Linked DNA regions of Desulfomonile tiedjei DSM 6799. The protein of the gene in region 1 interacts with the protein of each later gene in a pairwise test. Links are inferred from orthologs where the notes say so. Each region holds a gene or a part of one and is shown in the gene's direction. Other genes may lie near its edges. The genes, in order: DESTI_RS05470, btsR and sfsA.

What was found.
Region 2: the proteins of DESTI_RS05470 (region 1) and btsR interact in binary tests that used the Escherichia coli proteins (3 or more experiments, as listed by UniProt). The link is inferred for Desulfomonile tiedjei DSM 6799 from one-to-one orthologs.
Region 3: the proteins of DESTI_RS05470 (region 1) and sfsA interact in binary tests that used the Escherichia coli proteins (3 or more experiments, as listed by UniProt). The link is inferred for Desulfomonile tiedjei DSM 6799 from one-to-one orthologs.

The regions. Positions count from the first base shown.
Region 1 is NC_018025.1:1,309,990-1,316,870, reverse strand. The notes cover bases 2,707-5,559. They hold DESTI_RS05470 (glutamate-5-semialdehyde dehydrogenase), read left to right. Parts: upstream 2,707-3,431; coding sequence 3,432-4,688; downstream 4,689-5,559. Other genes in these bases: DESTI_RS05460 (hypothetical protein), read left to right, coding at 5,429-5,559; DESTI_RS05465 (hypothetical protein), read left to right, coding at 4,717-5,241; DESTI_RS05475 (methyltransferase domain-containing protein), read left to right, coding at 2,707-3,107. In the rest of the region: DESTI_RS05485 (efflux RND transporter permease subunit), read left to right, coding at 1-1,330; DESTI_RS05480 (class I SAM-dependent methyltransferase), read left to right, coding at 1,403-2,422; more of DESTI_RS05475, read left to right, coding at 2,502-2,706; more of DESTI_RS05460, read left to right, coding at 5,560-6,286; DESTI_RS05455 (type IV pilus secretin family protein), read right to left, coding at 6,686-6,881. UniProt on the Escherichia coli protein: Catalyzes the NADPH-dependent reduction of L-glutamate 5-phosphate into L-glutamate 5-semialdehyde and phosphate. The product spontaneously undergoes cyclization to form 1-pyrroline-5-carboxylate.
Region 2 is NC_018025.1:1,418,177-1,425,203, reverse strand. Bases 2,508-5,506 are described here. They hold btsR (two-component system response regulator BtsR), read left to right. Parts: upstream 2,508-3,651; coding sequence 3,652-4,362; downstream 4,363-5,506. Other genes in these bases: DESTI_RS05955 (plasmid pRiA4b ORF-3 family protein), read left to right, coding at 4,937-5,494; DESTI_RS05965 (sensor histidine kinase), read left to right, coding at 2,508-3,655. Outside these bases: DESTI_RS05975 (carbon starvation CstA family protein), read left to right, coding at 1-1,688; more of DESTI_RS05965, read left to right, coding at 1,979-2,507; DESTI_RS05950 (Fic family protein), read right to left, coding at 5,516-6,670; lpxB (lipid-A-disaccharide synthase), read right to left, coding at 6,903-7,027. UniProt on the Escherichia coli protein: Member of the two-component regulatory system BtsS/BtsR, which is part of a nutrient-sensing regulatory network composed of BtsS/BtsR, the low-affinity pyruvate signaling system YpdA/YpdB and their respective target proteins, BtsT and YhjX.
Region 3 is NC_018025.1:4,247,121-4,254,121, reverse strand. What follows is about bases 1,116-4,088. They hold sfsA (DNA/RNA nuclease SfsA), read left to right. Parts: upstream 1,116-2,216; coding sequence 2,217-2,960; downstream 2,961-4,088. Other genes in these bases: DESTI_RS18030 (superoxide dismutase), read left to right, coding at 3,148-3,870; rnc (ribonuclease III), read left to right, coding at 1,191-1,934; surE (5'/3'-nucleotidase SurE), read left to right, coding at 1,116-1,194. Also shown: DESTI_RS18050 (pyridoxal phosphate-dependent aminotransferase), read left to right, coding at 1-421; more of surE, read left to right, coding at 418-1,115; DESTI_RS18025 (SRPBCC family protein), read right to left, coding at 4,126-4,572; DESTI_RS18020 (hypothetical protein), read right to left, coding at 4,598-5,428; DESTI_RS18015 (CaiB/BaiF CoA transferase family protein), read right to left, coding at 5,615-6,820. UniProt on the Escherichia coli protein: Binds to DNA non-specifically. Could be a regulatory factor involved in maltose metabolism.

The DNA.
Region 1 (6,881 bases):
TATTTATGAGACCTCCAACCAAGTGGCCGCCATTGAAACGTTCGTTCGCACCCTGGATGGCGTCAGGGACGTAACGAGCTTTGTCGGACGCGGCCCACTGCGATTTCTGTTGACATACGAACCGGAAATGCAGAATAGCGCCTACGGTCAACTGCTTGTAACTGTAGATCATTATGAGAGAATCTCGACACTGCGGGAGCAGCTCACAACCTACTTGAAAAATCATCATCCCAACGCTGTCACGAGCGTGGATGCATTCAAGCTAGGACCCGGTGGTGGAGCTGTGGTAGCGCGTCTCAGTGGGCATGATGTGAATACACTGCGTGATTTGGCCGAGAAGGTCAGAGCTGTCATGTACGCACATGGCAACACCCGTAGCATAAGAACTGATTGGGGAGATCGCGTTAAAGTCGAATCACTGCGTCTGGCAGACGCGCGCTCGCGCGAGATTGGTGTTACTCGTCCAGACATTGCCCGATCTCTGGCCATGAACTTTTCAGGTTCTGCAGCCGGATTGTACCGTAAAGGAGATGACCTGCTGCCGGTCATGCTTCGCCCCCTTCGCGATCAGCGATGCGGCGTTGACAACGTGGATAACGTCCAGGTTTGGAGTACTGCGCAGAGTAGATGGGTTCCTATTGACCAGGTAACGGAGGGAGCTGTGAGTTGCTGGGAAGATCCTGTGATCCATCGGCTGAATCGCATTCGAACAATCCGCGTGTCCTGCAAGCAAGTGACTGGAACAACCGATACATTATTTCGACAGTTGCGCATGCCAATCGAAAGCATCGAATTGCCCCCAGGATATAAGCTTGAATGGGGTGGTGAACACGAGGAGCATGAGGAAGCGAACCAGAAGCTCATGTCAAACGTCCCCATCGCATTCATTGCCATGTTCCTCATCTCGATCATGTTGTTCAATACATTTCGCCACCCCCTCATCATTTTCCTCTGCCTTCCGTTGGCCGTGATCGGTGTAACGGCTGGAATGCTCCTTACCGCAAAACCTTTTGGCTTCATGGCTATGTTGGGCTTTCTCAGCCTGTCGGGCATGCTCATAAGAAACTCAATCGTTCTGCTCGATCGGACAAACCTTGAAATAGCAGAGGGCAAGAGTCGCTACGGAGCTGTCATCGACGCTGCCGTGAGCCGCGTGCGACCTGTAAGCATGGCCGCGTTCTCCACGGTACTTGGGATGACTCCGCTGTTGTGGGATCCTTTCTTCGCTCCCATGGCAGCGACCATTATGGGAGGCTTAACTTTCGCAACAATACTGACTCTCGTTGTTGTACCCGTGCTATATAGCACATTTTTCAGAATTCGCCGGTAGGCGCCTCTGAGAGGCCTAACATTCTATCAGGGACCCACGTGTGCCCGAACAAACACCACAACGGAGGATGCTATGCAAATGTTGAAACCGAAACATAGCTTTGAATCGATAGAAGCGTTCTTTATGGGATCGGTCATATCCAAAGCGATCTTGGAATCAGTTCGGATGAGGCTATTCGATGCATTGGAGATGCCGCGGACCATTCAGGAAATATCAGCTTCCATGAAGACATCAGAGTCAGCCACGGAAGCGCTCCTGAATGTACTCGAAATCACAGGTCTGATTGTCAAGAGAGAAGCTCTGTATCAAAATACGGCACTGGCGTCCGAGTTTCTCGTGACGAACTCACCTTTTTATCAGGGACAGGTACTCGAACTTCACCAGGGAACTTGCGACTTTGTTGTGCGTGAAATGCCTTCTCTCCTGAGCAAGCCCGGCAGAGTCCGAAATCACTTCACCGAGAAATTTGCATCCCCCGCCTCTCTTCAAGGTATGCTCCAATATGCCATGCGAGGGTCGCTTCAGAACGCAACTGAGTTCATCGTTGCTCTACCCGGCTTTATGGACATGCGTTCAATGTGTGATATCGGCGGCAACCATGGTCGTTACACGATGGCGCTGCTGGATCGTAACCCGCATATGACCGCTGTAATTGTGGACCTCCCCAATGTCACACCTGCTATCGAGGACCTGTGCCGCGAAGCGGGTTACGGGGAAAGACTGTCGGTATTGGCCGCTGACATGCGCACAGATGATTTGCCGGAAAAGGCTTTTGACCTGGTGTTAACTTCTGAGGTTCTTCATGTGTTTATGGATGATCTTGGAAGCGTGCTTGAGAAAATCGCTACGTGTCTCAAGCCAGGAGGCTGGTTCGTCTCCAACCACATGAATCCTGAGAGCGAGGCAGCCAGGAATTACAGATCCATCGTCAACTTAATCTCGTACCTCGTGTTAGGGACCAGCCATTTTATCTCGCGAGTCGATCTCGAATCAGCCTTGAGCATCGCAGGATTCGCGGATTTCGTGGTAGGAAGCACAAGCCAAGAAGAAATCAACCTGATTTTGGCGGCTAGGAAGAAACAAAAGTCATGATGTCAGCGTGCCGCGGACAGCAACCCTTTCCGGCCGGGAACCGCGTCAGTGTTTCGGCAGTGCAAAAAACGTGAACAACATGAGCGAGAAACCTGGATGCGATCATCGACGACATCATGGACGGCAGGAACCTAGACATCGCCATCCGAGCAGCTTCTGGACGCATGATCCGGATCGTGTTTTTCGTGAACTCGCTCTCAAAGAAGGTGATTGGTTTCTTGATGTAGGATGCGGTACAGGAGAGTATTCCGTCCATGCCTCGAAGATCGTCGGGGAGTCGGGAACCGTATACGCGCTGGACAAAGACGCGGATCTGATTGTCGACCTGAGCAAGGAGGCTAATGCCCAGGGACTGCGAAATATCAAGGCTATCGCGACTGACATCACCGCGCCTCTTCCCATACAGGACGACTGCATCGACGTCTGCCTCATAGCGACTGTCCTCCATATTCCTAATGTCGCCAGAAGCAAGAATATGTTGTTCTCGGAGGTTCGCCGTGTTCTAAGACCGCATGGTCGTGTGGCAATTGTCGAGTGCAAGAAGGAACACTGGTATTGGGGACCACCAGAGCACATCCGGCTGGCGTCGGAGGATATCGACATCTCAATAGCGCCTTTCGGCTACGAGAAGATAGGGCTGACCGATCTTGGACTCAACTATATGATCAAATTTGTTGTTGCATAGACAAACAGAATCTATTGAGTATCGCGTATCGCACATTGGACGATGTCGGCAGAATATACGCTCTCGTTCCTCTAATACGTACTTGCTTTTCGGACCGACGTTCACTTCTTCGGCAAAACAGTGTACCCGAGAGATTCGGCTGTGATTTTCTTCAGGGATTGACGCAGGAAGACATCCGGTGCTAGATTCTTTCAGATGTCATCCAGCCGCGGCATTGCTTGAGCGGTTCGGATACGAGAGGACCGGATTCCTAAGCCGTTCCATAGTTCTGCGTTGCGGCACATCTCGAGAACTCCGGCAAATCTCTCCCAACCTGGAGTTACCATGTCATTAGAAGAACAAGTGCTTCGTATCGCTACGCTCACCCATGACGCTGCCCGAGAAGCAGCGATACTTCCCATGAGCGTTAAAGAAAAAATCCTGAGAGAACTGGCGGCCAAATTGCGCGAGAAGCGCCGCGAGCTTCAGCAGCAGAATGCAGAAGATGTAAGAGCAGCAAAGGACAAGGGAATTTCCGCGGCAATGATCGACCGGCTCACGTTATCCGACAAGGTGATCGAGCAGACTGCTGCGGGCCTTGAAGAAATAGCTGCATTTCCCGACCCGGTGGGAGAAGTGGTGAGAATGTGGACAAGGCCCAATGGAATGCGAGTCGGCAGAATGCGCATTCCCCTGGGAGTTATCGGAATCATCTACGAATCCAGGCCGAATGTTACCGCCGATGCCGGCGCCCTGTGCCTCAAAGCGGGAAATGCCGTGATCCTCAGGGGTGGGTCGGAAGCTCATCGATCGAATCAGGCCATTGTGAATCTGTTCAAGGAAACTCTGAAAGAAAACGGTGTCAATGAAGATGTCGTAAATCTTCTGCCCACGACCGATCGAGATGCCATCCTTCACATGCTTAAGCTCGAGGAGCTTATCGATCTCATCATTCCGCGAGGAGGAGAGGAACTGATCCGCTTTGTGGCGGCCAATTCCAGGATTCCGGTTATCAAGCATTACAAAGGAGTCTGCCATCTGTACGTGGACAAGGAAGCGGACCTGGAAATGGCCGTTAAGCTGACGGTCAATTCCAAAGCGCAACGTCCCGGAGTCTGCAATGCTCTGGAAACTCTGCTCGTCCACAAAGACATTGCCGCACGATTCCTTCCCGTTGCAGCGGATTCCCTTGGAGCGGCAGGCGTGGAGCTGCGTGGATGCGATGGAGCCCGGGCTATCGTGAACTCAATGAAAGTAGCCACTGAAGATGACTGGTACGCTGAATATCTCGATCTGATCCTTGCTGTCAAAGTAGTGGACAGTATCGACGCGGCTATCTCGCACATCGCCAAATATGGGTCTTTGCACACAGAATCCATCGTAACCAGGGATTATGAGGCGGCTCAGAAATTCTTGAAAGAAGTGAATTCGTCCTCGGTCATCGTGAACGCAGCCACCAGGATGAGTGACGGATATGTGTATGGGCTCGGAGCGGAAATCGGCATCAGCACCACGAAGATCCATTCCTACGGCCCCATGGGAGTTGAAGATCTGACGACGACCAAATTTATCGTCTTGGGTGAAGGTCAAATCCGCGAATAAACCTTACCAGACATGCTGCAGGTGAAAATTGAGCGAAATTCCAAGTACTATCGATCTCATTATGGCGAGAACCAAGGGAATGTCTCTGTCTGCGGAAGAACGCGAAGACATTCGCCGTGAAGAAATGCTAAAAAAGGCAAAAGGCTACAAACTCAAACTCCTTGATGACATCGCAATCCGCGACGAAGCACTTGCTGCTTTGAACCAGGAGCCGGAGTCCGATCGGAAGCTGATTCGGCGAAATTTATGGAATCTTCTCGTTGAAGATTTGCGGCGTAAGGAGGAGGTCCTCAAGTATACGGAAGTGATGGAATTGCTTGCTCCGCATAAGGCACCGATTCTGAAGGAATTCAGAGCAGCTTTCAGGTCGGAAATGAAGGATTCTTTGTCGGACAAAAAGAAGATTGTGCATAAAGAACGGAAGCGTCTGTCAGCACTGGGAATTTCCGGAAGCGCGGTCGTTCCCAAGATCGGTACAAAAGCTGAAGAAGACGATTTCGTCTCCGTCATCGAAGAATTTCGAGAAAAATTGGCTGATTCTGCCGTGGCTTGAATCTTGCCGCGAAGCCTATCTTGAGGGGTGAGGTGCTTCGTCTAATACGAAGCAAATATGTGCATGTTAGTGAAACCCTGTCCGGATGACGATCTCGGAACGAGCTGTTGTCGGGCCGATCGTTTTGCCTGTTTCTGATGACTACTCCCTCACCCTGATTGCCGATTTTTTCTAGCCGGAGAATCCCATGAAAAAGTTCCTATTCGGTCTTGTGGTTTCCACGCTCCTGGTCGTTTTTGCATGGGGGACTGCCATGTCACTCAGCCTTTTTGCTCTTGACGGGCGTGCTGAGGATTCGGATGGCAAGCCTTATCCTCTGGATCACCTTGTTCATTCATTCCAGATCGGTGTGCAGTCTATCCCTTTGCTTCTGAGTGCTTACCTGGATTCCGGGGATCTGGTGCTTGTCCAGCAGATCCGTGAGAACAATGAGGCCCTGAACGCCTACCTGAAAGCTATCGAAAAGCAAATCGGCAATGACGATCAGAAGAGTGCTTTTGCAAAGATTTCAGTTGCTTTCCACAAACTGCAGGACATAATCAATCGGGATTTGAAGGCTATGGACGATTTTCGGCGATTGAGGAGAGCGTACGATAAACGTTCGACCCAGCTCCTGGAAATCCTCAGCCCCGATAGCCCCTCCCCTTACCGTAATGCGGGATCGTATGAAAGTGACATACACAGAAAGTTGCAGGAAGTCAGGCTTGCCGTGGTGAAAGCAATTTCCGCGACTCAGGTGCTTCCATGCAATACCGCAGATCAGACACACAGGAAACGGACGAAACAAATGTGGGATGCCGTATTGCAGCATGCCAATGTACTGATCGCAGTTTCAGGCGATTCCGGGGACAGAGAGTCATCTCTGAGACTTGCGCGTGCTGCTGCGGCGGCAAAAAAACTCGCTGAAGAACTCGTTGTCCAGGGAGACGAGCTCACCCACTCGTGGGAACAAACATTGCCTACGGTGCAATCTCTGGAAGTGTTGATCGAACCGATTCTTGGCCCAAAAGCAAGCACTGGCGCAAATGCTCGCCCGAATGAATGAGCTTCGCAATTGCACGATTCGTAATGAAAGCAAAATGTAGAGCTGACTATTTGTAAGAAGCCTCCCTTCATGCATGATTCTCAAAAGTATATAGGTAAGTGTCAAAACTAATGTTTGATTCAGAAAAAGAGTATTAGTGGGTGCCGTGCCTCCGTGCCGACACATCTTCAATATGATCAATGATATCGATAGAATGGACCGACAGGGACGCCGGCCCCTACCAATATCCTGTAATTCACAAGCGGGATAAACGTCAGAATCTTTGGCAATCGCTATAGCCTTTCTTCGTGCGTTCCTCCGGGACGAAAGATGAGCAAGGCTCCGACGGTAAGATGGGAGAAAAGAAAAGGCCTCTCTCCCCGAAGGAAGAGAAGCCTGGAGTGATGGCATTAGGTGCAATCAGGATGCAAGCGGCGGGCGCTTCACAATGGTGGGGGTTATGAAGACCAACAGGTCGTCACCTGACTTGTCTTTGTTCCTGTTTGAGAAGAGGTAGTTGATTACCGGCACATTCATGAGTCCAGGCCAACCCTCTCGTGTGGAGCTGGAGATTGTTCGATTTATTCCGCCGATTACGGCCGTATCGCCATCTTTT
Region 2 (7,027 bases), 110 kb from region 1 along the record:
TTGAAGATGGGCACGACTATCATGCAACGAACAAGTACGTGATCTTCGGCCACCACTTTGCTGCTATTGCGGCAGCGGGCCCACTATTGGGACCGGTACTTGCCGCACAGTTCGGGTTCCTTCCAGGAGCACTCTGGATAATCATCGGCGCGGTGGTTGCTGGAGCCGTGCACGACATGGTGGTGCTCTTTGCGTCGATGCGTTACGACGGTCAGAGCCTTTCCTACATCGCGGAGAAGCTCATAGGTAAGCGTGCCGGAACTGTCGCATCGTTCGCAATCCTGTTCATCCTCACGTTGACGCTGGCGGGACTATCCATTGCCGTGGTGAACGCCATGTTCTCCAGCCCATGGGGAGCCTGGACCGTGTTCTGCACGATTCCGATCGCCTTACTCATGGGCGTGTACATGCATGTGATTCGTCCCGGTGACGTGACCGGCGGTAGTATCATGGGAGCGATCCTCTTATTTCTCGCGGTCATCACCGGTCCGTATGTAGCTGAACATCCCACGCTGTCTTCGTGGTTAACGCTTTCCAAGAATCAGCTTGCGATCTTCATCCCTATATACGGTTTCGTGGCATCGGTATTGCCCGTGTGGCTTCTCCTGTGTCCCAGGGATTATCTCTCCACCTATTTGAAACTTGGCACCATCGCCATGCTGGCAGTTGGTATCTTCCTCGTCCGACCCGATTTGAATATGGTGGCAGTGACAAAGTACGTCCATGGCGGCGGCCCCATCGTTCCGGGCTCGGTGTTCCCCTTCCTGTTCATTACCATTGCCTGCGGAGCCCTTTCAGGATTCCATGCCATAATCGGAACGGGCACCACGCCCAAGATGGTTTCTTCTGAAAATGATATCCCCTTCGTCGGCTACGGAGCCATGCTGGCCGAAGGATTTGTGGCGATCATGGCGCTGGTCGCGGCATGCGTGCTTGTTCCCGCCGACTACTTTGCCATCAACGCTGCTCCGGCTGTCTATGCAAAACTTGGTATGACGCCGGTGCATTTGCCCGATCTGGGTGCGGCCGTTGGCGAGCAGCTTCAGGGACGACCCGGTGGAGCGGTTTCGCTTGCGGTTGGCATGGCATACATCTTTTCCTCTATTCCGTACATGCAGGGATTGATGGGATATTGGTATCACTTCGCAATCATGTTTGAGGCAGTGTTCATCCTTACTGCGGTGGACACGGGGACACGTGTAGGCAGGTACCTGCTCCAGGAGATGATTGGAAAAGTAATTCCTAAGTTCCAGGAAAAGAAATGGATTCCCGGGATCATCGCCACGAGTTTTCTGTTCACCTTTGCATGGGGATACCTCGTGTACACTGGGGACATTTCAACAATTTGGCCGCTATTCGGTATGAGCAACCAACTTCTCGCCACCTGCGGCTTGATCGTGGGCACCACCATGATTATTACCATGGGCCGCAAAAAGTATGCATGGATAACGGCTGCGCCGGGACTATTTATGGTACCGGTAACCATGACCGCAGGGTATCTCAACATTGTGGACAACTTCCTGCCCAAGGGTTTGTGGCTGCTCGTTACCTTGTCCGTTATTCTCATGGTGCTCATGGGGCTGGTGTTCATAGAGGCATTCAAGAAGTGGTACGATCTGCTGAGTATTGAAACTCCGTCAATAGGAGCTGAAGAGGCTGGTTTGGCGGAAGAAATCGGTCCCAAATAGTCTTGATACTTACACTGAAGGGGGGGAATTCCCGGGAGACTTTTAGTCAAGAGCCGTCTCCCGGGATCCTCTGCTTCCACCAAGAATGGCTTTTCTCATATCGAGAACGACACTTGCCAGAACAAGGGGCTCCTGATATCCTTGAAAGGCGAATATTTCAGGTGTGTTGAGAGTGGACAATTCATAAAAATATTCCTTTCCGAAAGAGCACGCGATTACGGGCATATCGTTAAGGGGCGACAGCACAATCGTAACGAGCCATCAGGTTTCGTGACCCCGGAGACAGGTTCATGATTCTCTTTTTCTCATTGCTGAAGACAATGTCCGTGTTCCTGGTAGTGGGGTACGTGTACTGCAAATCACCGTGGTTCAGGCCTCTAACAGGCGAACAGTTGACGCTCCGGGATAAGATTCATCTGTACTTCTTCTTTTCTTCGCTTTCCATCCTGGGATCGTACCTCGGGCATCCCATTCAGGATGCTCTAGCCAATACTCGAGCCATCGGTCCTGTTTTAGCCGGTTTGATAGGCGGTCCGGTGCTCGGCACTGCAGTGGGGTTTACCGGAGGACTGCACCGATTCACATTGGGCGGCTTCACGGCCTTGTCGTGCGGCTTGTCCACCACGGTCGAAGGGTGCATTGGGGGTCTGATTCATCTCTGGTTATTTCGGCGGCAACGGTCTGAAGGAATGTTCAGCCCCGCAATTGCGTTAGTCACCACAGCAGGGGCGGAAGTGGTGCAGATGATCATTATCCTTTTGGTGTCCCGCCCATTCGCCGATGCTCTGGCGCTTGTGAAAGTAATCGCTTTTCCGATGATCTTCACCAGCTCCCTGGGATGTGCGCTTTTCATGAGCATTATCCGCGACCAGAGAAATATGCACGACAAAACTGCTGCCATATTTTCAGCACACGCGCTCAAAATCGCCGAGCGTACGCTCAATATTCTTCGAAGCGGTTTTAACCGGAATACAGCCCGCGACCTGGCTCGAATTATCCAGGAAGAGACCAATGTCAGCGCAGTGGCAATTACGGATCGGGACAGTGTTCTTGCTTTTACCGGTATGGGAGCGGATCATCACCGGGTGGGAGACCCGATTTCGTCGGACTTGACCAAACGGGTCATTGCGGGGAATACCGTTATTTATGCCGATGGGATCAGAGATCAGTTTCGATGTTCGGTTTCGCCTACCTGTCCGCTCAATTCAGCGCTCGTTCTGCCACTTACTATAGACGATGAAGTAATCGGGACGATCAAGCTGTACGAGTCGGGGGATAAACGATTCCTTTTCATGAACCGTTCTTTGGGAGAAGGTATTGCTCGTCTGTTATCGAACCAGCTTCTGCTTTCGCGTTATGAAGAGCAGAAAAATCTGTTGATGATGGCTGAACTCAAGCTCCTCCATGCACAGGTCAATCCGCATTTTCTGTTCAATGCCATTAATACCATAGTCGCGATCGTTCGCACCGATGCGGACCGTGCAAGGGAATTGCTTATTCAGCTTGCGAATTTCTTCAGACAGAATCTCAAGCGCAACACCGGGCTCTCGACTCTCGAAGAAGAGCTGGCTCATGTCAATTCCTACCTGGAAATAGAAAAAGCCCGGTTCGAAGGTCGGTTCCGAGTGGAGACTGATGTGGATCCGACGCTGCTTGCTCTAAAAATACCGACATTCACGCTGCAACCTCTCATAGAAAACGCCATCAAACACGGCATCTCACACATGTTGGAACCTGGAGTCGCACGCATTCGGGCTCAACATGACAATAACGTGGCTCTCATAGAGATCGAGGACAACGCCGGAATGTTCTGCGAAAACGGGAATCACGACGGTCTAGGGATAAGAATCGTGGACCGGCGGTTGAAGTCCTTTATGGGACCGCACTGCGGAGCTATTGTGAGCTGCACTCCCCACGAGTTCACCCGCGTGTCGATACGTATTCCGCTCCAGGATAATCAGGTATGATCCGAGCCATTGTCGTGGATGATGAACTCCATGCGCGAGAGGAACTCAATGCCTTGCTCACCCAGACGCACGCATTCGAAGTGGTCGGCATGTGCGCTCACGCGGTGGAAGCGCTCCAGGCAATCAAGCGAGACCGTCCTGATGTTATGTTCCTGGATATTCGAATGCCCGGCCTATCAGGATTCGAGATGCTGAGCATGATCGATGAAGAGATCATGCCCATCGTGGTATTCGTTACTGCTTACGATGAATATGCGCTTAAGGCTTTCGATGAAAATGCAGTGGATTACCTGCTCAAACCGGTGGAAGCCGAGCGCCTGCAAAAGACGGTTCAGAAGCTGCGCAAAATGGTGCGGGAACCCGCGCGGCCGCCCTACCCTGTTGTACCTATCACCAGAATCCCCTGTGTGCTGTCACAGCGTATCAAGCTCATCGCACTGCAGGATGTGGAGTGCATACGTTCCGATATTGCCGGAGTCTACGTGATCACCGGTGCAGGTGAATTCTTCACGGAACTCACCTTAAAAATCCTGGAGGAGCGTACCGGCATGATCCGCTGCCACAAACAATTTCTCGTGAATATGGATCGTGCGGACGAAATTTTGCTACAGGAAAACCAGTCAGCGCAAATCCGCATGCAATCGGGGCGAATGGTTCCGGTGAGTCGACGCTTCTTCAAGAAACTGAAAGATACATTCGGATTCTGAGCGGTTTCCCACGGTTTTCAGTCAGCAGAGTAATGTTGCGCATGGGCGCTAACTCATACCATTTGGCGCTTATGAACCCATTTGGCCGGCACGGAGGCCGACCGCTACCGGCTCATGGCAGGGGTCCGGCGTTCCCCTGGATCTATCGACTTCATTAGTATTGCCTGTTGGTCTGATGACAGGCTGCCAAATGACCGCCGGTGATCGTCAAATCAACATGAGTATTCTGGACTTGGAGAGGATGTGGTGAACGAAGTGAACCGTATCTTTCGTGGTGTCATAATAGCAAATGTCAGAATTCTTGTCTGATTGCGAAAAGCGCTTTATCGAAAACCGGTAGGTGCCGTGCCTCCGTGCCGGCACATTTTTCAAACAAATCACCAGTTCGGCTGGCAGAGACGCCGGGCCCCCCGTTCTTATAAGGGTAGGGTGTTCAAAAGGTGATAAATTATGTCAACTGCTCTAAAATCTAGAGCTACTTCTTGACCATTGTTTTCGGTATAGATATAGAAAACCGAACCTCTCTCTGATGCAGTTGAACGGCAAAACCTCAACCATGGAGTGAGAAATGCCCATGAAAAAGAAATCCGTCGAAAAACGCATTTATCAGCTCAAGATTACGCTTCGAGGCATCAGACCCCCTATATGGAGACGGATTCAGGTCCGTAGCGACACAAGTCTCTATCTACTCCATCACATCCTTCAAACGGTTATGGGATGGGATAGAGCACATCTCCATGAATTTTTCGTCTTTGGAGATTCCTATGGGGATTCGAAATTCATGGAAGGAGAAGTGCTAGAGGAAAAAAACGTGACTTTGGGTCAGTTGATTACCGGCGAAAAAGAAAGATTCCGCTACCTGTACGATTTTGGCGACTCTTGGGAGCACGAAATTGTTGTGGAGAAAATTCTGCCGATGGAAAGCGAAATCCGGTATCCCGTCTGCATTAAGGGTAAACGTGCTTGCCCCCCGGAGGATTGCGGCGGTGCACCGGGATACGAGAACCTTTTGGAAGTTCTCAAAGATCCATCCGACCCTGAATATGAGGATGTGCTGGATTGGGTGTCGAGCGATTTTGATCCGGAGGAGTTTAACCTGGAACTAATAAATAAGATACTCGCAAGGACTTGAGATGAAAGCCTTCACCAAAAATTATAAAGGCTGAGTCCCCTCGCCAAGAATGTCGAGATAGTCCTTGTATACGTATATTCTTTCCCTGGCTTTACCTGTAATTTCTTTCACGACTCCGATTTCTCCCAGCCTCTTCAGGGCTGATGTGACGGTCGGTTGAGAGATTCCGATCTCCGCCGCGGCTCTGGGAATCTCCAACACAGGGTTTCTCTGAAGATAGGTGTGGATTCGCGCGACGTTTCCGGCTGCCTGTCCCATCTTCTCAATACGTATCCGGTCATTAACAAACAGATGTGTAATCCGCTGCGCGGTTCTTACTGCTTGCTCCGAGGTTTCTATCACTCCTTCCAGAAAGAAGGTTACCCAGGCTTCCCAATCCCCCTCGACGCGAACCCTCTGCAACAAATGGTAGTAGGTGTCTCGATTCTCTTTGAAATAGAGGCTCACGTAAAGAAGAGGTTCGGACAAAGCGCCCTCGACACAGAGGAGAAACGTTATCAAAAGTCTCCCCAGACGTCCGTTACCATCGAGAAAAGGATGAATCGTTTCAAATTGGACGTGGGTCAGTGCTGCCTTAAGAAGCAGAGGGGTCCGAACAGGCTGATCGTGAAGAAATTTCTCCAGGTCTCCCATACAACGCATCACTTCTTCCGGCGGAGGCGGAACAAACAATGCATTACTCGGACGAGTGCCCCCGATCCAATTTTGTGATCTTCTGAATTCACCGGGTGTTCGGGTGCTACCTCGTCCTTTAGAGAGGAGTATCTCATGAATTTCACGTATTAATCTCAACGAAAGAGGAAATCCGCCTCTCAGTCGTTCCAACCCGTGATTGAGAGCCGCTACGTACTGCGATACTTCTTGCACGTCATGTATAGGAACTCCGGGTGCTTTATCATATTCGTGCAGGAGGAGGTCGGATAATGAAGATTGAGTCCCTTCGATTTGAGAGGACAAGACTGCTTCTTTTCGGATATAGAAATAAAGAAAAAGGGAAGAATCCGGGAGAAGAAGCGTGAGAGCATCCAAACGTCCCACTGCTCGGTTGGCTTTCTCCAAGAGATCCAGATCAATCTCTACTGGCGGCTCCGGCGGGAGAGCAAACGGGATAAATGCTTCGAAATCTTCAGAGGCTGTGGTTTGACGAACGAGTTTTCCTTGCGGGCCACGATTCATGGCTCAATTCCGTTATTAAAGAGGTCTTTAATAAAGTCTCGTGCTATTAAAACATGGCCCCTCATTTTTTAATAGCAAAATCGACTGCCTCTGAATCTTATCTGCAAGCCATATTCAGTCGACAACCGTGTGCTCTGGAGAGCATCGCGTAGTATCCCAAAAATGAAACTCTCTCTCAGTTCATCAGTGTTCAACCTGTATCCGTGACACAGGCCTGATTCCATAAATTGGTTCACAGAAACTCGGAGACGATTTCTGCTGCGGTCGGTCCTGTCCGGGTCGGTTCGAGAGATCGTCTCAAATCCGAGAAACCGCGGGCCATTGCTGCGCAAAGGGACGGTTCGGTTCTGAATCGCC
Region 3 (7,001 bases), 2.9 Mb from region 1 along the record:
ACTGGTAAGGTCAGTTACGGACATTCAGAGCCAATCCACCTCCAACCCCAACAATACCGCGCAGGCTGCGGCAGTTGAGGCTCTTATGGGGCCGCAGGAGGAAGTGGGGCGTATGAGGGCAGTATTTCATGCCCGGAGAGATCTCTTCATGAGAGAGCTTGGGCAGATCCCCGGATTGAGTGCCGTGACACCCGATGGCGCCCTTTATGTATTCGTGAATGTGTCCAGCTTCTATGGAAAAAGAGGTATTCAGAATTCGATGGATTTCTCGAGTTTCCTCTTGGAACAGTATCATTTGGCTTGCGTTCCGGGCGGTCCTTTCGGTTCGGAAGATCACATCCGTCTTTCCTTCTGCACGTCGGAAGAAAAAATACAAAAGGGCCTGGAACGGCTCCGCAAAGCGTGTGAAGATCTGGGATGACAGCGAACCGACCGCTTATTCTGTTAACCAATGACGATGGCATTCATGCAGAGGGAATCAGATACCTCACAATTGCCATGGAACACGTAGGAGAGTATTGGGTAGTGGCCCCGGAAGCCGAGCAAAGTGCCGTGGGCCACTCCATTACGCTGTACGATCCGATCAAGGCTCACGAGATCTCCAAGAACGGATCATTCTACGGGTATGGGATAAGCGGAACTCCCGCGGATTCGGTGAAATTGGCAATACATTCGTTGTTGCCGCGAGTACCGGATCTGGTGATTTCGGGGATCAACAACGGTGCCAATGTAGGCATAAACGTTTTGTATTCAGGGACTGTTTCTGCGGCAACTGAAGCGGCAATTCTCGGGGTACCGGCCATGGCGGTATCCCTTGCACAGAAGAAGAATCCGCCGTTTCAATGGGTGGTGCCTCACGTTGAAAGGCTCGCCCTCTGGCTGCTCAAGTTCGGACTTCCCCCGGGAGTCGCCCTGAACGTTAATATCCCGGCTATTCCGCCTGAAGCGCTGAGAGGATATAAACTGACACGACAGCGTCTCGCAAAAATGCGTGAATCCTTTGAAGAAAGAGAAGATCCCAGAGGCAACCGTTATTATTGGCTCTCGGGAGAGGTCCCCATCGAAGAATCGGACGATTCTCTGGATGCAACTGCACTCAACGATGGCTTTGTTTCGATAACTCCACTGTTTTACGATCTTACCGCGCATTCTCACCTGCAGGATTTGGCGACGGCTCTAAAGAATTTGACATGACCGTACTTTCCGCGACAGAGCAGCAAGAAATAGAGCTGATTCTCGGGCATGCCTTCAACAATAACGGGCATCTCCTGGCCGCACTCACAAGGCGCAGCTTTTGGCATGAGAACCGCGGATTCTGTATCCGCCACAACGAACGTCTCGAATTTCTCGGCGACGCGGTACTCGGGCTTGTGATAGCCGAGATCCTGTACAGAGAATTCCCCAAGGCAGAAGAGGGCGAGCTTCAGAAAAAGCGGGCAAGCCTCGTGAATCGTGCAGCTTTGGCTCAACTCATGAGAAGACTGAACCTCGCACCGTTCATCAGAATGGGCCGTGGTGACGAATTGTCAGGATGCCGCGATAGAGACTCCATCCTAGCTGACACTCTTGAAGCGCTGATAGCTGCAGTCTTTCTGGACGGCGGATTCACAAAAGCTTCAGACATGATCAAGCAGCACTTCTATCCTCTCATAAAACGGTGTTCCACACGCGACGGTGTCGACGACTGCAAGAGCGCTCTTCAGGAAAAGGCTCAGGCAGTCATGGGCGTCACTCCCACGTACGAAGTCATAGATCAATGGGGCGAAGAACATCAGAAGACCTTTTCCGTGGCAGTATTCCTGGGAAACCATATGGCTGGGCTGGGAACAGGCAGGAATAAGAGAGAAGCCGCGCAAAATGCTGCGAGAGAAGCCCTGGACCGTCTTGAAAATGGAGAAGACACCTGTTGTGAAGAAAGCCCCCCATGTGAATAGGTTTTTGCGAAAACTCCCTCCCGAGATTCTCTTGGAACGACAACTTTGTTTCCCGATTTCTTTCATTCCAGAGTAGGATGCGGTGAACGCGCGATCCGCGCGGGTGAACCGCATCAGTCGAGGTATTTCTCGACCGATGCGATTCGCTGCGCTCATCACATCCTACGTGAGCTATGGCAGTTGCCAAAATTAGTCTCGATTGAAGATTAGGAATATTGGTGGGTGCCGTGCCTCCGTGCCGGCACATATTCAATTCAAAACTCTCATTTTGTGCGCCCACTTATGAAATACTTCACAATTTCTCCAGCGAATACTCCTGAGCATCACGGGCTTCCCTGGCCGAAGTTGATCAAAGGGACTCTGATAAAACGCTACAAGCGTTTCATGGCAGACGTTCTCTTAAGTTCGTCCGGTGAGATCGTGACAGCGCATTGTCCGAATTCCGGCAGCATGAAGACGTGCTGCGACCCCGGACGACCCGTGTACATATCGGAAAGCTCCAATCCTGCAAGACGTCTCCGCTACACCTGGGAACTGATAGAAATGCCAACGTCTTTGGTAGGTGTGAATACGTCGGTCCCGAACAGGCTCGTCAAAGAGTCTGTCCTGAACGGAGTCATTCCCGAATTTCGCGAGTACGAGACAGTCCGAGCCGAAGTGCCTTGCGGAAGCGATTCCAGGCTGGATCTTATGCTGGAGCGTCTGAATAACCGTTGCTTCATCGAAATCAAGAACTGCACATTAATCGAAGGAACAACCGCTTGTTTTCCCGATGCAATTACTGCTCGAGGTCTGAAGCATCTGGTGATGCTCCAGGAACTGGTCGGTTCCGGTGATAGAGCGGTAATCTTCTTTCTCGTGCAGCGTTCGGATGCAACTGAATTTAAACCCGCGGATCATATCGACCCGCAGTACGGTCGCGAGTTGAGATCGGCAATAGCAAACGGAGTAGAAGTATTCTGTTATGACGTAACAATTTCGCTCGCAAACATTGCATTAAACAAACGTATTCCTGTAGTTTTGTGAATAGTAATAAAGCGTTCCACTTCACATAAAAAGCACAATCCTTTATGCTCAATTTAAGGTGATTTGCCGATTGCATTTTTCTTGCTGTCGTGAACCTTTCACCTTGCGAGCGGCGCAGTGGCCCGTGAGGCGAGATGGTTCACGTGGGACGATCACCGAATAGAAAACAGAAGATCAGGGGGAGGTCATGCAAGACCAGTTTACGAGGCGTGAATTAATGGTGGGGGCAGGTGCTGCTGCTGCCACGGGGATTCTTTCCCACATGTTGACATCCGAAGCTCTTGCTCAGCCAAAACACCCGGGAGATCAGCCGTTCGTTCATACGTTGCCACCGCTGCCGTATCCGGAAAACGCTCTTGAGCCCGTAATTGATGCAGAGACGGTAAAGATTCATCATGACAAACATTTTGCAGGCTACGTGAAGGGACTGAACACCGCTCTGGAGAAACTGGACAAGGCCAGAAAAGAAGGAAATTTTGAGCACATAAAAGCACTATCGCGCGATCTCGCATTTAACGGGTCGGGTGTTGTGCTCCATTGGATCTATTTTTCTACATTGGGCCCAAAAGCGGGTGGCAAGCCTACCGGAAAATTGGCCGAAGCTATAGACAGGGATTTCGGATCGTACGATACGTTCTGGAAACAATTTGCTCAGGCCTCGAAAGATGTCGAGGCGTCAGGCTGGGGTGTTCTTGCATGGGAACCTTTCAGCAAACGATTAGTCATTCTTCAGGCGGAAAAGCACCAAAATCTGACGAGCTGGGGATCTATGCCGCTTATGGTCTGCGACGTCTGGGAACATGCATACTATCTCAAATACCAGAATCGTAGAGCCGAATATGTGGACGCCTTTCCCCAGATCATTGACTGGAAAAAAGTGGAAGAACGCTTTTCAAAGTATGCTGTATAACAAAGAGGCATGCCACAACATGAGTTATAGTACATCCAATTGAACAAATATCACGTACACGGAGGACATATTTTTGTCCTCCTCCTTACCGTATAATACCATTTCGCAGTTATGCACATAAGATAGCTCAGGCTGGGGTGTCCTGAGCGGAGTGATCAGACGGCTTTGCGTCGTCCGGAGCGAAGGATATCTCCAGCCTCCCAGATTATGAGAAGAAAACCGAATAAGTATAAGTCCTTTCTATCCAGAAGGACTTTATAGGCCCACCGGCATGTCGTAAGGATGCGGACGGCCTTTGCCCGTCTCGACAAATTCCTTGAGGCTAAGCAGGAAAAGCACCCAGTGCATCGAGGACTGAGGGAACACTTTGGCATCCTCGCGCCATCTTGAGTGTCGAAGGTGAAGAAACGTTTTGTCGCCCTCTCGGAAGATTTTCCATTCGATTTCGGTGTCCACCCAATCAGGATCGCTCCGCTCAGTTGCACGCCATCGCACGAGTTCATCAACCTTCAGAGTGGTTACAACCATCTCCTTTAAGAATTTCCCATAAAACCAGAATTCCAATTTCTTCCCGACGGCAGATTCTCCTCGCGTCTCGATGGTCCACCAATGCGCAAGCTTTTTCACATCGGTTAACGCTTGGTAAAGCTCGCCTGGGGAAGCTTTGATGATAATTTCATGCCAGATTTCACGATATGCCATTGAAAACACCCTCTTTGGTTCACACTCAATAATAGTAAACGAGTTCCCCGAACCATCCGCCGAGAACTACTTCAACTTCTGAACGAACCGGCACCATATTGAACAAAATGCCATTTTTGAACTCAATTGAGGTACGGCGATATCCTGTCCGCAATGCAATTGTTCCCAGAGTGGTTTCCGGAGCTTTCAATCCACCCGCTATTTCCCAATCGATTACCTCAGTGCCTGTAACAGGCCATCGTGCTCTCGCTTCTGCAGTGGCAGAAAGTCCGTACGTATCATAATCGGGGGTGAATACTGCATGAAACCCGAGTGTCATTGCAGACGGTCCCGTCACCTGGAATCCACCTCCCACGGTTCCCCCAACCGCAAGAGAAGGGCTGTACGCGTCGAAATCCATATTCAAGCCAATCCTGGACCTGCCCCATCGGAGAGGGTCAAAGTCCCATCCAAACCGCAATCCGGAGTAATCGAATCGGGCGTCGCCGGTGGTTCCCAGATCCGGGAATACCGCCGTGCCCGCGTAACTGCGCATGTTGTAATGCATTCTGCCTGAGAATGGTCCTACTTGCAGTCTGAGCATTGTGTCGACAAACACTGCGCCTCTGGGCATGTTCCAATCTTGCATGAAATCGAATGACCGGGTCGGATTCGTGAGAATGTCAGTTCTCCCTTTCAGAAGGTTGGACCAGATGATGGTTACTTTGGTTTCTCCTTCAATAGAGGGAAAAGAGAAGATAGGAGAACAGGGATTCTCCGTATCGGAAAATACTTGGGCTGCACCCGTGGCTGCTTGAATCACACAAAAAATGCATATGGCAGCCGACAATAAACAATTCCATTGAGGCTTACGCATTCGGCATGCCCTCTCGATACAGTTAATTTTATAATATGTTAAGTGAATTACATAATTATGTCAATGTCCTACTTTTTCAGTTAATCATCCTAAGTGATACCGTTTGCATTCAGAAGAGCAGTATTGCGGAGGACCTCCTTTTAGGAATGTCCTCCCGATCGTACTTCTTTACACGTGCTTCTACTGCTATATGACTTCATTACGTCTCAAACTATCGATCTCCACCGCAGTGTACCCGAGTTCTGAAAGAATCTCGTCTGTGTGCTGCCCGAATTCAGGAGCAGGGAGCCTGCACGACGCGGGGGTGTCGCTGAAATCCCATGGAAATCCGACCATCTTGGTTTTCCCGTGCTCGGGATGGTTCATGTACACGAAATAGTCGTTGGCCAATGCCTGGGGATCGCAGGTCACTTCCTGGGGAGTCTGCACGGGCGTGCAAATGCACCCGGCTTGATTGAGGAGTGCCAGCCATTCATGTCTCGGCTTCAAAGCGAATCTCTCGTCGAAAATAGCCACCAGAGCAGCCGCATTCTTGCTCCGTGCTTCTATGGAGTTGAATCTGGGATCGTCTGTGAGCTCTTCCAGGCTCAAAGCCTGGCAAACCTTCGGCCAATACCGTTCTGGCTGGAGGTGAGCAATGGCAATCCATCGATCGTCCTGACAACGATAGTGGTTGTATATCGGATTTCCGGCTTCTGCTCGTACTTCTCGGGAAAATTCCATATCAAGCATGGATGGAGCGGCCATAATAAGCCCGAGAGTGGCGATGACACTCCCCATGAGAGAAGTGTCCACCACTTGGCCTCTACCGGTTTTCTCTCTGGCATACAGTGCGGCAGTGACTCCCCAGGCACAGGCGAGTGCGCCGACTTCATCACCTATTCCCGGAAGAATCTGTGTGGGAGGAGCGCCCTTTTCTCCACAGGCAAACATCAGTCCGGAACGGGCTATTCCCGTATAATCAAAGGAATAATCGTCCGCATCCGGCCCTTTGCGACCCCACCCGGACGCGTGCGCATAAATCAACCGCGGGTTGCGGGCCATGAGCACATCCGGCCCTATGCCCATTCTTTCGGGTGCGGGTATGCTCATGTTGTTGAGGAACACGTCCGCTGAGTCGACGAGCTTGAGGAATACTTCCATTCCCTGAGGTTTCCTCATGTCCAAAACCATGCCCCGTTTATTTCTATTGCCGTGTTCGAAATAATAATTGCGGCCTTCGAGACCCACCATTGCGCCGATGATTCGCATGAATTGCCTGCCCGGATCTCCCGTTTTGGGCTCGATCTTGATCACGTCGGCTCCAAGATCGCCCAGGCGCATGCCCGCGACCGGACCTTGTTGAAACATGGAAATCTCGATCACGCGTACTCCGTCGAGAGGTCCTGTCATCTGTATTCTCCCTTCCCGTGTGTCTATTCTCGAAACCAAAAAAAAAGCGGAGTGTGAACTCCGCTTTTTCGTGTATCGCCTGATGGTCACACTCAGCCCGCGCGTTTATACCTCCTAAAGCTAAAAAAGAAAAACGGGCAGCTGATGTGGATCATTATTTCTTCTCCAGTCGATCTAAAAT